One region of the Vibrio ziniensis genome, then DNA from elsewhere that is predicted to be linked to it. Evidence: riboswitches for the same ligand, from Rfam matches in the RefSeq annotation. Region 1 holds a riboswitch; the other holds the start of a gene.

Region 1 (8,122 bases):
AAGTAATCCATACCGACTTTGGTCTCGTGCTCACCTGTTACTAACAGAACGCTGTCGAAGCCCATTTTTTTAATCGCTGATACTTCTTGTTCTATCTCACTATCACTCAACGTTTTGCGTTTAATACGATTGCCCATAGAGAATCCGCAATAAGTGCAATCATTAGAGCAAAGATTTGACAGATATAACGGCACGTAAAATGACATTGTATTACCAAACCGTTGGCGAGTTATTACATAAGACTGTTGCGCCATTTGCTCTAAATAAGGTTCTGCCGCTGGAGAAATAAGCGCTTTAAAATCTTCTAAGTTACGTTTTGATTTAGCTAAAGCCTGTTCAACGTCTTTAGCGGTTTTTGCATATATCGAAAGCTTAATATCATCCCATTCAAGCTCTTTGAATCTTTCTAAAAAACTCATTAGATGCCTCCGAGAAAATCAGTAAACGGGCTTGAAGCGACAGCATGTTTAACCTGGCTGGCTAACCCACACTCATAGGCAATTCTTCCTGCTTTAACTGCGAGTTTAAATGCTTCGGCCATAGCGATAGGATCACCAGCCGTCGCAATCGCGGTATTCACCAACACTGCATCAGCCCCCATTTCCATTGCTAAGGCAGCATCAGAAGGAGCACCTATACCAGCATCGACAATGACTGGTACTTTGGCTTGATCGATAATGATTTCCAAGAAATCTCGTGAAACGATACCTTTGTTAGTCCCTATTGGTGCACCCAATGGCATCACAGCAGCGCAACCCACCTCTTCTAACCTCTTACACAGCACGGGGTCAGCATGACAATAAGGCAATACGATAAATCCCTCTTTTACAAGTTGCTCAGCGGCCTTTAATGTTTCAATGGGATCGGGCATCAAGTATTTTGGGTCAGGGTGAATTTCTAACTTTAACCATCGCGTTGCTAGTGCTTCTCTTGCTAAATGAGCAGCAAAAATAGCATCTTTGGCAGTCTTAGCGCCCGACGTATTAGGCAGTAGATTAATACCCGCTTCGATTAACGGAGTTAAAATGTCGTCATCTCGATTTGCCAAGTTAACTCTCTTCAATGCCATGGTAACCAATTCGGATTCACAGGCTTGTATCGACGCGGCCATGGTATGACGATTGGAAAATTTACCTGTGCCAGTAAGCAATCTCGAGTGAAATGTCTTGTCCGCAATTTTGAAAATACTTGGCTGTTTAATAGTTCTATTCGACATGCTGTTAGCCTCCTGCTATCGCTTGAAACAGTGAAATTTGGTCGCCTTCACAGAGCTGTTGTGTTTTCCATAAACCTTTAGGAATAATTTGGTCGTTGATGGCAAAAACACATCCTACGGTTGGTAAATCAAATTCATGTTGCAAACTAGTTAGTGTGCTTTGCGACTTAATTTGCTGAGTTACACCGTTAACGCTGACCGTAATTAACATGATTCCACCTCACTGTTGCTGTATGCACACCCTTTTTCTTCAGGCTGCTCACCACACACAGGACAATCGGGATCTCGAACTAAGTTCCATGTTTGCCATATCATCGATTTGCCATCGAACTTGTGCAAACGATGTGTCTTTAACTCTTTCAAACCAATCAAATACTGAATGGCAAGCAATGCTTGTAAATTGCCTATCACTCCAACAACCGGTCCAATCACACCAAGCTCGCTGCACTTACTCAATTTATTGTGGCTGTCGATAGGCACTAAACAGGCATAACAAACAGATGTACTGGCCTGCGTAAAATCAAACACGATAACTTGACCATCCCAACCAATTGCAGCCCCGGAAATCAGCGGTACTTTAGATTCAAAACAGACTCTATTGATAAGGTGTCGCGTCTCTAAGTTATCTGAACAATCCAATACTAAATCCGCCATTTCTACTTCCAATGGCAAAACCGAACTGTCTACTCGCCTAGCAACCGTTCGAATGTGACAATCAGGGTTTAAAGATTTTAATTGCTTAGATAGTGAATCAACTTTAGACGTTGATATGTGTTCAGTTCGAAACGCTATTTGACGAGATAAGTTGGAGATATCAACGTCATCATCATCGCAAATCACTAGTTTTCCGATACCTGCGCCAGCCAAATACAAAGCGGCAGCATTGCCTAAACCACCACAGCCAATGATTAATACAGAAGAATCGCAAAGTCTTTTCTGACCTTCTTCGCCTACTTCTGGTAAGCAGATTTGTCGCTGATACCTAATAAAGGCATTATCCGATAACATCAAACGCCTCCTTCTTATTTAAACTAGACTGATTAAGTTTGGTCGTAAGTTCCGACACCGCCTTTGTAACATTAGTAGCTTGTGTAATGGCTCTTACCACTGCGATGCTATTGACACCTTGCTTAGCCACTTGTTCTATGTTGCTTAAATCGATACCGCCTATAGCAACACTTGGAACTCCTATAGCATCACCATAAGGCATGCTATCTAGCAGCTTTTGATACAAACCTAGCCTGACCAAACCTTGAGGTTTAGATGGCATCTGTTTAGTGGTTGTCGGGAATATATGACCAAGAGCGATATAGCTAGGTGATAATTGATGAATACGCAGCAATTCGAAATAGCCGTGCGTCGAGAGACCTAACGCCAATCCGCTGTCTGCTATCTCATCTAAATCTGCTTCTAACACGTCTTCTTGACCCAGATGCACACCGAATGCTTTATGCTTTAACGCTAACTGCCAATAGTCGTTGATAAAGACTTGTGCTTTGAACTGTTTGCCTAGCTCGATAGCCTTAGCAATCTGCTTCTCCAAGTCATTTTGCGTTGGGTCTTTTATACGAATTTGGAGAGTTGTAATACCAAGATTGAGTAGACGTTCAACCCACTCAACGCTATCAACCACAGGGTAAAGTCCAAGTGATTGCTTATTCAATCTAGCAAATTGTATGCTTTGTACCGGAACAGATTGTTGCTCTATGGTTGGGAAATTTTCAAATTGTGTTGGCCATGTTTCACGTGAAACATTCATGGCTGCGCGGCTTAAAACAAGCGCATCTTCCAATGGAAAATCTAGAGCCAGACAGCTAACAACCCAAGCGAAATGGCGCCAAGACTCAACATCTGAATAAGCAGTCTTAGAGGATGCATACTGATCAACTAAATGCGTGTCTACACCTAAGTGCTGCCAGCAATCAACCAATCTACCTGACTGAATAACACCAATAGAAACTGAACTAGAGGAAATACTAGCGTTGGGCTCCACACCATATGAGAGATCCAAAAACGATTTTTGGGGTTCTTCATTATCTAGGTTGAAGAGATTGCTAAATATACGAGAAGTTTGCCTATCAACAAGTTCAATAAATTGAGTCGGGCTTACACCCAACTCAATATCGCTGATATAAAAGCCCTGCATTTGAGCGAGCAATAATACTTGTTGAACCTCTCCCGTGAACTCAAGGCAATGAGATGGGATAAGTATTTTCACAAGTTACTCCTCAGTCACAACAGCATTCTGTTTCACCGCAGGATGGTATAACTCCGAACCTGACTGCAGAAACTCAGCAGACTTCTGACGCATACCCTCAACTCTTTCGTCAGAAAGTGAAGAGTCATCAAGCATTTTGATTTCTATCGCGTGATCCGCCGCGACTTGTTCTTTGTTATTGGCGTACTCCCTCACTTCTTGTGAGATCTTCATTGAACAGAACTTAGGACCACACATAGAACAGAAATGAGCGACCTTTCCAGACTCTTGAGGAAGAGTCTCATCGTGAAAAGCACGAGCAGTTACTGGATCGAGAGAAAGATTAAATTGGTCTTCCCAACGGAACTCAAAACGAGCCTTAGATAAAGCATTGTCACGGACTTGAGCACCCGGATGTCCCTTGGCAAGATCCGCAGCATGTGCAGCCAATTTATAGGTGATAAGCCCTGTTTTCACATCTTCCTTATTGGGTAAACCGAGATGCTCTTTAGGTGTTACATAACAAAGCATGGCACAGCCATACCAACCAATCATCGCCGCACCGATACCGGAAGTAATGTGGTCATAGCCAGGTGCAATATCCGTTGTCAGTGGACCAAGCGTATAGAAAGGCGCTTCATGGCAGTGCTTCAACTGTTCATCCATGTTCTCTCTAATCATGTGCATTGGTACATGCCCAGGGCCTTCGATAAACACCTGAACATCATAATCCCATGCAATTTTGCATAGCTCGCCGAGTGTTCTAAGCTCTGCAAACTGCGCTTCATCATTTGCATCAGCAACCGAACCCGGACGCAAGCCATCGCCTAAAGAAAGCGAGACATCATACTTAGCACAGATCTCACAAATCTCGCGAAAATGGGTATAGAGGAAGTTTTCCTGATGATGAGCTAAGCACCATTTTGCGATGATAGAGCCACCTCGCGACACAATGCCCGTAACACGCTTGGCTGTCATAGGTACGTAGCGAAGCAATAAGCCAGCGTGAATAGTGAAGTAATCAACACCCTGTTCAGCTTGTTCAAGTAAGGTATCTCGCATTACTTCCCATGTGAGGTTCTCAGCTACACCATTCACTTTTTCTAACGCCTGATACATAGGAACTGTACCAATTGGCACCGGACTATTACGCAGTATCCACTCGCGTGTTTCGTGAATGTTTCTGCCTGTAGAGAGATCCATTACCGTATCTGCACCCCAACGAGTTGCCCAAACAAGCTTTTCTACTTCTTCTTCAATAGAAGAACTCACTGATGAGTTACCTATATTGGCGTTCACTTTGACAAGAAAGTTACGACCAATAATCATAGGCTCAGCTTCAGGGTGGTTAATATTGCACGGAATAACCGCTCGCCCTTCAGCCACTTCTTTTCTCACGAACTCTGGCGTTATATCTTTTGGCAAGTTTGCATCAAAGCTCTGACCTGGATGCTGCTGATTAAGTTGTTCATCCTGATAACGGCGATTACCCATGTTTTCTCGTAGGGCAATAAACTCCATCTCTGGAGTAATAATTCCCTGACGAGCATAGTGTAGCTGAGTGACTCGTTTGCCCTCTTTAGCACGACGAATCAAAGGTAAGTTGCCATAACGCAACTCATCGAGTGTATGGTCATCCAAGCGTTGTTGAGCGTATTCAGAGCTCATAGAATGTAAAATCTCAGTATCGTTTCGCTCTTCCACCCAATGAGATCTTAACTTAGGCAGGCCACTATAGAGGTCGATCTGATGTTCTGGATCGGTATAAACACCAGAGGTATCGTAAACAGAGATGGGCTCGTTAGGCTCAAAAATCGGCGCGTCTTTACTGCCACCGACTAAGCTATCGGCTAGCGCAATTTCTCGCATCGGTACTCTAAGATCAGGTCTAGAGCCAGTAACATAAGTCTTAGTGGAATTTGGGTAAGGTTGAACAGAAAGAGTTTCAATAAACTGTTTTGCTTCCAGTCTCGCTTGTTTGCGATTCGACATAGCATTTTCCTTGTATTGTTTTAGGGATAAATGCTTGGCGGAAAGTTGTGTCAATAAGAGATGAGTAGACGGATCTTAGGTATGGGGCTGAAAGCCGACCAATCTAGAAAGAGGGTCTTCTCTTGTTCCCTTCGCTGGTACTAACCAGATCAGGTTCAACGGATCCCGAATAAACGGTCTCAGCCTTATGGCACTCCGACAAGTGAAACAATTATAGAGAAAGAATTTTAGTTAACCAAGTACAAAAATAGAGCTTTTGATCAACCTTTTATTAACCACTGGTATGCAAGCCACGCGGCGGAGATGCTGAGCAATACGTTTAGTAGCACGTTAAATCCCATTTTAACGAATGCGCCCTGCTGCATCATTAGCACGTTGTCCATCGAAAAAGTTGAAAAGGTCGTCAGTGCACCAAGGAAGCCCAGACCAATAATTTGTCTCCACGGGTATGGTGCGAGCCACTCGTTCTCGACTGCCGCAATCAACAATCCCATGATAAAGGAGCCGACCACGTTAACGGTTAGCGTACCGTATGGAAAAGAGCGACCAAATAGAGTGATACACATTTCTGATACGAGATATCGAGAACACGCACCTATCGCACCACCGACAGCGATAAGCCCCAAAATAGAAAATTGCCCCATGAAGCCTCCAAAAAACGTTTTGCTTATTGTACTGATTTATTGAGCACAAAAGAGCCAAAAATGATGAAAATTAATATCTCAAAATAAGCAAATACCACACAACAACTTGATACTTTTAAAAAGTTACATGAGTCACTTATACTACTTCAACGTATCCCATTAAGCCTGTTTTCATATGTTCAATCACATGACAGTGATACATCCATCGACCAGGGTTATCAGCAACAAACGCGGCTTTTGCCGAGCCGTTTTTTCCGAGTAGCACAGTATCGGTATGGAATAGTTCATCAACGGGTTTACCGTCGAGTTCCAAAACCGTAAAAGTATGTCCGTGTAAGTGGATCGGATGATGATACTGGGTGACATTCTTTAGATTGAAAATGTAGGTTTTGCCTAACTGCAACTTTGCCAGAGGCGCAGGAATGTGATTAGCACTCATCCCTTCCCACGCTCGCTTATTCATTAGCCAAAAGTTAGGTACTGCATGACCATCGCTGTTTGCTGGCGTCACAGCTCCTTCCCACTCAAAGACAAAGTCGATCAACTCAGCATTCTCTAAATCTATCTTTTGAATTGGATTAAGAGGCAGTGCAGGAATCGAAGTACTCTCGCTCAACTGTGATGGCTGACATTTAAATTCACACAGAGGGAACGGGAACTTACCTTTCATCTGGCGGACATAAACAGTATTTCCAGCCTTCGGAGCGATGAATGCAACATCAACCCGCATTCCTGGGCCAATCTTGTGCTGAGTAAGCTTGTAAGGCGTTTTTACTGGATTGCCATCAATGGCTACAATCCAAGCTTCGACACCTTCAATAGCAATGGGATAAGTAATAGTGTTGTCGACATTCGCTATTCGCAATCTAACGCTAGCGTTCTGTCTTATTTGGTAGCTAGGATTAGGCACACCATTAACTGTACCCCACTCTCCCGGTGTTCCCATTCGAGCACTGTAGCGCGGAATCATCAGATCTTTCCACTGACCACTTTTATCAAGATGCCAATGTTTAAGCGCTAGCTCATGCTCTTCATCGAAAGATACTGGATTGGCCTCTTCCACAACAATCAAACCAACCAACCCCATACCTAACTGTTTGACGCTATTCATATGCGGGTGATACCAGAAGGTACCAGCATCTGGTGGAGTGAACTCATAAACAAAGGTCTCACCAGGCATGATTGGCTTTTGGCTAAGAAACGGAACCCCATCCATGCCGATAGGTATCCGAAGACCATGCCAATGAATTGTTGTCGGCTCATCAAGCTTGTTAGTAAAGCGAATCGTCACTTTTTCACCCTGACGACAACGGATAGTTGGCGCAGGTATTGAGCCGTTAAAACCTAAAACAGACGTTTCATATCCGGGAACAACCTCAGCATGAGCAGGCTCAGCGGTAAGGTCATAAATAAATTGTTCATGATCGATCTTAACCAAAGAACACGCTGGTAACATGCTGGATAAACCGATAGCAGAGCTAATAGAGAGAAAGCGACGACGGGTAAGATCCATTCTTGCCTCAGGTATAACAATAGAAGAAAGAGTTAATAAAACGTATTCTCATCACAATGTAAACCAATGTGATAACTTTATCCTATCTAACACTCTCTTTCTTAACGATGCAGTTTCTACCATTGCGTTTAGCCATATATAAAGCTGAATCCGCTTTACTAAATAGGCTAGGAAGCGTGTCGCCAATCTCGACAACACAGTATCCGACACTAATAGTAACAGGGCTAGGAAGCACGGAGGACGACTTGATTTCAACAGACTGCCTCATACCCTCTAACAGAAGTTCTACGCTATCTGAATCGCTCTGAGAAAGAAAAATGACGAACTCTTCGCCACCATAACGACCGATGAGATCATTTGGTCCAATAAATGAAGCAAGAATATTAGACACTGCAATGAGAGTATTATCACCAACGTCATGCCCAAACAAATCATTCACTTTCTTAAAATGATCGATATCGATAACAGCAATAAAACCTTTTGCTCGTTGCTTAGCTAACGATTGAGAAATGCAATCGTTGATATAACGCCTATTGTATAGCCCTGTGAGCTCATCGCGA
Region 2 (8,122 bases), 1.2 Mb from region 1:
GGTCTGAAAACACTGGCTCCAACTGTAGTAAAAATGGCGGAAGCGGAAGGTCTAGACGCACACAAACGTGCCGTTACAATTCGAATAGAAAAGCTTGGTAAAGAAAAGGCGTAATCATCATGGAAAAACTCGCTCGTAAACAAATTCAGGAATTAACGCCTTATCTTTCTGCTCGCCGTATTGGTGGAAGTGGTGATGTTTGGCTAAACGCTAATGAATCCCCATTCAACAACGAGTACAAAACGAATTTTGCTCGCTTAAACCGTTATAGCGAATGTCAGCCACCCATGCTAATCAACGCTTATGCGTCATACGCAGGTGTGAAGCCAGAGCAAGTACTAACTTCTCGTGGTGCCGATGAGGGTATTGAATTATTAGTGCGTGCTTTCTGTGAACCAAATAAAGATGCCATTTTATTTTGTCCACCGACTTATGGTATGTACGCTATTAGTGCTGAAACTTTTGGGGTTGAACGTAAAAAAGTGCCGTTGACTGCTGAGTGGCAGTTAGATTTAGCTAACATCGAAGCGAATTTAGAAAATGTTAAGTTAGTATTTGTTTGTAGCCCAAATAACCCAACCGGCAATTTGGTTAAGCGCGAAGACATTGTTTCTTTGTTAGAGATGACAAAAGACCGCGCGATTGTCGTGATGGATGAAGCGTATATCGATTTCTGCCCAGAAGCATCTACGGTTGATTTGTTGGCGCAATATCCAAACTTGGCGATTCTACGCACGCTATCAAAAGCGTTTGCTCTTGCAGGTCTACGTTGTGGTTTTACTCTTGCAAATGAAGAGTTGATCAATGTGCTGTTAAAAGTCATCGCACCATACCCAGTACCAGTGCCAGTGGCGGAAATTGCTACTCAAGCATTGTCTGAAGCAGGACTTGCTCGTGCAAAATACCAAGTGCTGGATCTAAACGCTAATCGAGCGTATATGCAAGTTGGTCTATCTATGATTAGTGGCGTGCAGGTGTTTGAAGGGTGGGGTAACTACTTGTTAGTTAAGTTCCCAGACGGCGATGCTTTGTTCAAAGCAGCATGGGATTCAGGCATTATTTTACGTAACTCACCGATTGAAGATTGTGTGCGTATTAGCGTAGGCAATAGAGAAGAGTGCGAAAAGACCGTCGCGTTTATTCGTAACTACTACCAATAGAAAGGATTCTACAATGAGCACCCAACAGAAAATTCTCTTTATCGACCGTGATGGCACCTTGATTGTTGAGCCACCGGTGGATTTTCAGGTTGACCGTTTAGACAAACTTAAACTGGAACCTTTTGTTATCCCAAGTTTGTTGACTCTGCAAGACGCGGGTTATCGTTTGGTGATGGTGACTAACCAAGATGGTTTAGGCACAAGTAGCTATCCGCAAGAAGACTTCGATGCACCACACAACATGATGATGGATATCTTTTCCTCTCAAGGTGTGAAGTTTGATGATGTGCTGATTTGTCCACACTTTGAAAAAGACAACTGCTCTTGTCGTAAGCCGAAATTGGGTATGGTGAAAGAGTACCTTCAAGGTGGCAAAGTTGACTTTAAATCATCTGTTGTGATTGGTGACCGTCTTACAGATCTACAGTTAGCAGAGAACATGGCTATTCGTGGTATTCAGTACAATCCTGAAACGATGAACTGGCCACAAATCGTCAAAGACTTAACAGTAAAATCTCGCACTGCAAAAGTGGTTCGCAAAACTAAAGAAACTGACATTCAGGTTGCAGTTAATCTTGATGAGACTGGCGGTAACGAAATCGAAACCGGTTTAGGTTTCTTCGACCACATGCTTGATCAAATCGCCACTCACGGTGGTTTCCAATTAAAGCTTAAAGTGGATGGTGACCTACACATCGATGATCACCACACGGTTGAAGATACCGCTTTGGCACTTGGTCAGGCGATTAAAGAAGCCTTAGGTGACAAGCGTGGTATCGGTCGTTTTGGTTTTACTCTGCCGATGGACGAATGTTTGGCGCAATGTGCATTAGACCTGTCAGGTCGCCCTTATTTGAAATTCGACGCTGAGTTCAGCCGTCCAGAAGTAGGTGATTTATCCACTGAGATGGTTTACCACTTCTTCCGTTCTTTGACTGACACACTCGCTTGCACTCTGCACTTGTCTTCTACTGGCGAGAATGACCACCACATCATTGAAAGCTTATTTAAGGCGTTTGGTCGTACACTGCGTCAAGCTATTCAAGTACAAGGAAATGAGTTGCCAAGCAGCAAAGGGGTTCTCTAATGGCGAATGAACAAAAAGTTGTCATTATCGATACGGGGTGTGCCAACGTTTCTTCGGTGAAATTCGCCATTGAACGTTTGGGCTACCCAGTGACGATTTCAAAAGACCCAGCAGTCGTTCTTGCCGCAGATAAGTTGTTCTTACCGGGTGTAGGAACAGCCAGCGAAGCGATGAAGAACCTTGAAGAGCGTAACCTTATTGAGTTGGTGGCAAAGGTAGATAAACCGCTACTCGGGATCTGTTTAGGTATGCAGTTACTCGGTAAATTGTCTGAAGAGAAAGGACAGAAAGCGGATGATATCGTTGAATGTCTGGGCTTGGTCGAAGGTGAAGTTCGTTTAATGCAAACCGGTGATTTGCCATTGCCTCACATGGGCTGGAATACCGTTTCGGCTAAAGCTGGCAACCCTCTTTTCAAAGATATTGAAGAGGGGGAGTACTTCTATTTCGTACACAGCTTTGCAATGCCTGTGGGTGACTACACCATCGCAGAATGTGACTACGGAAATCCATTTAGCGCAGCGATTCAAAATGGCAACTATTACGGTGTTCAGTTCCACCCAGAGCGTTCATCAAAAGCCGGTTCTAAGTTAATTCAGAACTTCCTAGAGCTCTAAAAAATAGACGGAAGCTGTAAGCGATAAAGCGGCAAGTCGAATAAGGAACAGAAATGATTATTCCCGCATTAGATTTAATTGAAGGTCAGGTTGTACGCCTCTATCAGGGTGATTACGGCCAAGTAACAGAATATAAAGTCGACCCAGTTGAACAATTCAATTTATACAACAAAGCTGGCGCTGACTGGCTACACCTTGTGGATTTAACGGGCGCAAAAGATACCAGTGCTCGCCAGTTAGACCTGATTGCAAAATTACTGGCAGGTACTCCAGCCAATATTCAAATTGGTGGCGGTGTACGCAGCGAGCAAGACGTGATTGATCTGCTCGAAGCTGGCGCGCAACGTGTTGTGGTTGGTTCAACGGCTGTTAAGCAACCTGAACTAGTGAAAGGTTGGATGACCAAATACGGCGCAGAAAAAATTGTGCTGGCTCTGGATATAAACATCGATGCTGACGGTACACGCAAAGTGGCGATTTCCGGTTGGCAGGAAGATTCAGGTGTCACTATCGAAGAGCTGATTGATGATTATTTAACCGTCGGTTTGAAACATGTACTCTGCACAGACATTTCCCGTGACGGCACGCTAGCCGGTTCTAACGTTGAGCTGTATGTAGACCTTTGCAAACAATACCCACAGGTTCAGTTCCAATCTTCAGGCGGTATCGGCAGTTTAGCGGATATTGAAGCACTGAAAGGCAGTGGTGTAGCAGGTGTGATTGTTGGTCGAGCATTACTGGATGGTAAATTCACCACTGAGGAGGCGTTCGCATGTTGGCAAAACGTATAATTCCGTGTTTGGACGTTCGTGACGGACAGGTTGTGAAAGGCGTTCAGTTCCGCAATCACGAAATCATCGGAGACATCGTTCCGCTAGCAAAACGTTATGCGGAAGAGGGCGCTGATGAGTTAGTGTTTTACGATATCACCGCATCCAGTGATGGTCGTGTGGTGGATAAAAGCTGGGTTGCGCGAGTTGCAGAGGTAATCGACATTCCTTTCTGTGTCGCTGGTGGTATTAAATCAGCCGAAGATGCCGCTCGCATCCTCGAATTCGGAGCGGACAAAGTATCGATTAACTCGCCAGCATTAGCGAATCCAGACCTGATTACCAATCTAGCGGATAAGTTTGGCGTGCAATGTATCGTTGTAGGTATCGACTCCTATTTTGATAAAGAGACGGGCAAATATCAGGTCTACCAGTTCACTGGTGATGAAGCGCGTACTAAAGCAACCAAGTGGGAAACCAAAGATTGGGTTCAAGAAGTGCAGAAACGTGGCGCGGGTGAAATTGTATTAAATATGATGAACCAAGACGGTGTACGTAACGGTTACGACCTAGAGCAACTGAATATGGTTCGATCTGTATGTCGCGTACCTTTGATTGCTTCTGGTGGCGCGGGTGCTATGGAGCATTTCGCCGATGCGTTCAAATTAGCGAATGTTGATGGCGCGTTAGCTGCATCAGTGTTCCACAAACAAATCATCAATATTGGTGAACTCAAGCAATATTTAAAACAACAAGCGGTTGAGGTGAGACTATGAGCCTAGCGGAACGAATTAATTGGGAAAAGGTTGATGGTCTTGTTCCTGCGATTGTGCAGGACTTTGGTTCAAGCCAAGTGCTGATGATGGGGTACATGAACCAAGAAGCACTAGCTAAAACATTGGAAACAGAACAAGTCACTTTCTATTCGCGCACTAAGCAGCGTTTATGGACCAAAGGTGAAACCTCTGGCAACGTGCTGCAGTTAAAAAATATTGCTTTGGACTGCGATCAAGACACCTTGCTGGTGAAAGTGAATCCGATTGGTCCAACGTGCCACACTGGCACAACAACTTGTTGGGACGGTGATGCACAAGAGGAGTCACAAATGGTGTGGCTTCATCAACTTGAGCAGCTATTGGCTGCCCGCAAGAGTGCCGACCCTGAATCCTCTTACACCGCTAGTCTTTATGCGCGTGGCACCAAACGCATTTCGCAGAAAGTGGGCGAAGAAGGTGTTGAAGTCGCACTTGCGGCGACGTCGGGCGATAAGGCGGAATTAGTGTGTGAGTCTGCGGACTTGATCTATCACTTGCTTGTCTTGCTTCAAGACCAAGGTTTATCAATGAGTGACGTGATTAATAAGCTCAAAGAGCGTCACAAGTAAGGGGCGCTTTAATTAGCTGAAGAGAACGTTTTGGTAGGCCGTGCGGGGCTCGAACCCGCGACCGATTGATTAAGAGTCAACTACTCTACCAACTGAGTTAACGGCCTACTTGTTCTCACGGTGTAATTCTACTCAACAATTCTACTTAACAAAGTATAGACGCTATTACGTAACTTATTCTCTGCGCTCGTTATAAATTGCATAACTGACAAAATAATTGTTATTCTGTCCGCCATTAGTCGGGGAGCCATAAGGCTGAGATCGCATTGCGAGACCCGTTGAACCTGATTCAGTTAATACTGACGTAGGGAACTAATCCAATCATCGCGATTGAATTTCTCGTATTGCCATCTTCTTCAGAGGTGTTCGGGAGTCTGTTCCTGTATGTCATACCCCAAAGGAACAGTTATGCATAAATCCAGTTCAATTCCTGTCGTTCTTACCATTGCTGGTTCAGATAGTGGCGGCGGCGCGGGTATTCAAGCCGATATTAAAGCCATTTCTGCTACAGGCGGTTATGCGGCATCCGTTATCACGGCTATCACTTCGCAAAATACCTTAGGTGTTACTGACATTCTACCCATTCCTCTAGCACATATTGAAAGCCAACTAGATGCGGTGTTTGGAGACCTAAATATTGTCGCTGTTAAGATTGGTATGTTAGCGGATAGCGACATCATCCATTTGGTTGCAGATAAGCTTCGTCAATACAGACCACAATTTATCGTGCTAGACCCGGTCATGGTGGCAACCAGCGGTGACCTGTTGCTGAAACAAAGCGCGATATCCAGTCTGAAAGAATGTCTGCTGCCTCTTGCAGATATTATTACCCCTAATCTTCCTGAAGCGGCTGCTTTGACTGGTCTCGAACAACCTAATAATGCTGATGAAATTAACGATATGGTCTTGTCTCTACGGCAGCTAGGTACTTCAGCAGTATTACTAAAAGGTGGGCATTTAGAGCAGTCATCTTACAGTGATGATCTACTTATCACTCAGAATGAGATTCATCAATTAAGCGCAGAGAGAATTGATACTATCAATACGCACGGGACGGGTTGCACTTTGTCATCGGCAATTGCTTCGTTTCTCGCGCAGGGGGATGACCTTCAGCAATCTGTGTCTCATGCTAAAGAATACATCACTCTAGCCATAGGAAGCGCAGACAAGCTAAGTGTTGGTCAGGGTCGAGGTCCGGTGGACCACTTCTTTATGTTGCATCAATCAAAATAGCAAATTTGCTATGTCTGATTGGTTCTCTTTGGATTGGTTGAGCTTAGTGACCGCCTTTTTAAATATTGGGTCAGCATAAGCATGTCTGGCATACAGCATGTTTGAATACGATATGCTTGGGCTGATTTTTTTGAACTCTTTAAGACTCCATCGCTCAGGTGAAATGGTGTATTGGGCGATGTACTGATAGCCGTTTTCAAGTGCGATACTGTTGTTCTGGTAACTCCAGATATCTACCCCAAGCTTTTCTCCATATACACCGAGTAAGCTGTATGCCTGCAAATTGAAATTGGAATAATGCCAAGGGCGAGTGCGTGCTAGTTCCGCATCTTGTTTTCCGTCTTGGTCAAATTGGTTTGCAATTCGCTTGGCTTTCGTAATTTGCAAACGTTGTTTGGCGATATCGGGTTGGTGGGTAAATAAAGAAAACGCTACCACCTGAGCGTCATACCAAGTTCCGTGATTGTTGTTCTGCTTTTCTTCATCGATGCCATTAACACTAGACACCAACCAGTGATTGAACTCTCTAAACCATGCAACAATGCTTTGATAATCTTTTTCTGAGAGCGTTGGTTTTATCAATTCAACAGCGTCAACAACGCCAATTAATACGCGACTATCTATGATGCCAATACCACGTCCGTTAACTCGACCGGGTATCGCTTGTGCGTGATTCATATTGGGATTCATTTTGGTTTGTGAGTTGATAAACCAAGCTCGGAGCTGTTCAATCGCTTTATCTGCGTATTTTTGATCGTCGGAGAAGTAGTAGGCTAGACCGAGCAACTTTACATTATTAGCAAAGGTTATGAGTCTTTGCATATCGGTAGCAGAAGTCCTGGTTTCTAAATTGAATTCGCCATCTTTTCGGATATAAGGCAAACCAGATGGTGTGTCTGGATTTGGCCACCAATAAGGACCGAAACTGTAATAGTCATGTTTGTCGCCACTGGCAGGCATCAACGTCTTGTTAGTCACAGGATCAATTGGATTAGTTAACGCTTTATCTGCTCTGCGAATAAGAGTTGTGAAAGGTTGATTTAGGTGTTGTAAGTTTTTCTTATTGTTTTCAAGAACCCGAATATTGTAGCTAATAGGGGTAAGAGTGTTTTCGAGAACCGTACTTTGAACAGTGAAAGAGAATATAAGTACACAAAGCAAAGCTAGACGTTTAAACATCAGTAAATATCCTCTTCCTTTCGATTTCGGGTTTGTTGATTGTGATTGAACAGATTGTCAGAGAGAAGCCAGCAAGCCGTTATAAACGAATCTCTTTCCATTCACCTGGTTGAAGATCACCAAGTTCAATATTGCCCATTGAATAGCGCACCAAACGCAGGGTTGGGAAGCCAATATGTGCAGTCATGCGCCTTACCTGACGATTTCTCCCTTCAATAATCGTAATGGCTAACCAAGTCGTTGGTATGGCTGCACGAAAACGTACAGGGGGATTTCGTTCCCAAAGCTGCGGCTCATCCATCACTACCACTTTTGCAGGAAGGGTTGGCCCGTCTTTTAGGGTTACACCATTTCGAAGCTTTTCTAAATCTGACTCGGAAGGGGCTCCTTCAACTTGAACCCAATAGGTTTTAGCCGATTTTGATTCTGGTTGGGTGAGCTTAGCTTGTAAGATCCCATCGTTGGTTAACACCATCAAGCCTTCGCTGTCTCGGTCAAGTCTGCCTGCCGAATATACGTCCTTTACAGTAATGAAATCCGCCAATGTTTTTCGACCTTCGCCATCGGTAAACTGGCTTAAAGTGTCATAAGGTTTATTGAACACAATGACTTTTCGATTTTCAGGATTCACCTTAGGTTTTTGCACCGAGGTTTTACGAGTTTGCTGCTGATTCGATGACCGACTAGATATT

What was found. A riboswitch is a leader RNA that binds a small molecule or an ion and turns the genes downstream of it on or off. The one in region 1 is predicted to bind thiamine pyrophosphate.
Region 2: it holds a riboswitch for thiamine pyrophosphate, as region 1 does, so the genes downstream of both, thiD (bifunctional hydroxymethylpyrimidine kinase/phosphomethylpyrimidine kinase) here and thiC (phosphomethylpyrimidine synthase ThiC) in region 1, are expected to answer to the same signal.

What each region holds. Positions count from the first base shown of each region.
Region 1 is NZ_CP049331.1:3,167,194-3,175,315, forward strand. It holds gene thiH (2-iminoacetate synthase ThiH) at 1-419, opposite strand, end outside; gene G5S32_RS14675 (thiazole synthase) at 419-1,186, opposite strand; gene thiS (sulfur carrier protein ThiS) at 1,221-1,427, opposite strand; gene G5S32_RS14685 (HesA/MoeB/ThiF family protein) at 1,421-2,224, opposite strand; gene G5S32_RS14690 (thiamine phosphate synthase) at 2,211-3,434, opposite strand; gene thiC (phosphomethylpyrimidine synthase ThiC) at 3,438-5,405, opposite strand; TPP riboswitch at 5,515-5,613, opposite strand; gene crcB (fluoride efflux transporter CrcB) at 5,666-6,049, opposite strand; gene G5S32_RS14705 (multicopper oxidase family protein) at 6,186-7,562, opposite strand; gene G5S32_RS21520 (GGDEF domain-containing protein) at 7,645-8,122, opposite strand, start outside.
Region 2 is NZ_CP049331.1:1,964,795-1,972,916, reverse strand. It holds gene hisD (histidinol dehydrogenase) at 1-114, shown strand, start outside; gene hisC (histidinol-phosphate transaminase) at 120-1,160, shown strand; gene hisB (bifunctional histidinol-phosphatase/imidazoleglycerol-phosphate dehydratase HisB) at 1,174-2,247, shown strand; gene hisH (imidazole glycerol phosphate synthase subunit HisH) at 2,247-2,864, shown strand; gene hisA (1-(5-phosphoribosyl)-5-[(5-phosphoribosylamino)methylideneamino]imidazole-4-carboxamide isomerase) at 2,918-3,655, shown strand; gene hisF (imidazole glycerol phosphate synthase subunit HisF) at 3,637-4,410, shown strand; gene hisIE (bifunctional phosphoribosyl-AMP cyclohydrolase/phosphoribosyl-ATP diphosphatase HisIE) at 4,407-5,018, shown strand; tRNA gene G5S32_RS08975 (tRNA-Lys) at 5,050-5,125, opposite strand; TPP riboswitch at 5,249-5,346, shown strand; gene thiD (bifunctional hydroxymethylpyrimidine kinase/phosphomethylpyrimidine kinase) at 5,427-6,251, shown strand; gene G5S32_RS08965 (alginate lyase family protein) at 6,243-7,430, opposite strand; gene G5S32_RS08960 (rRNA large subunit pseudouridine synthase E) at 7,510-8,122, opposite strand, start outside.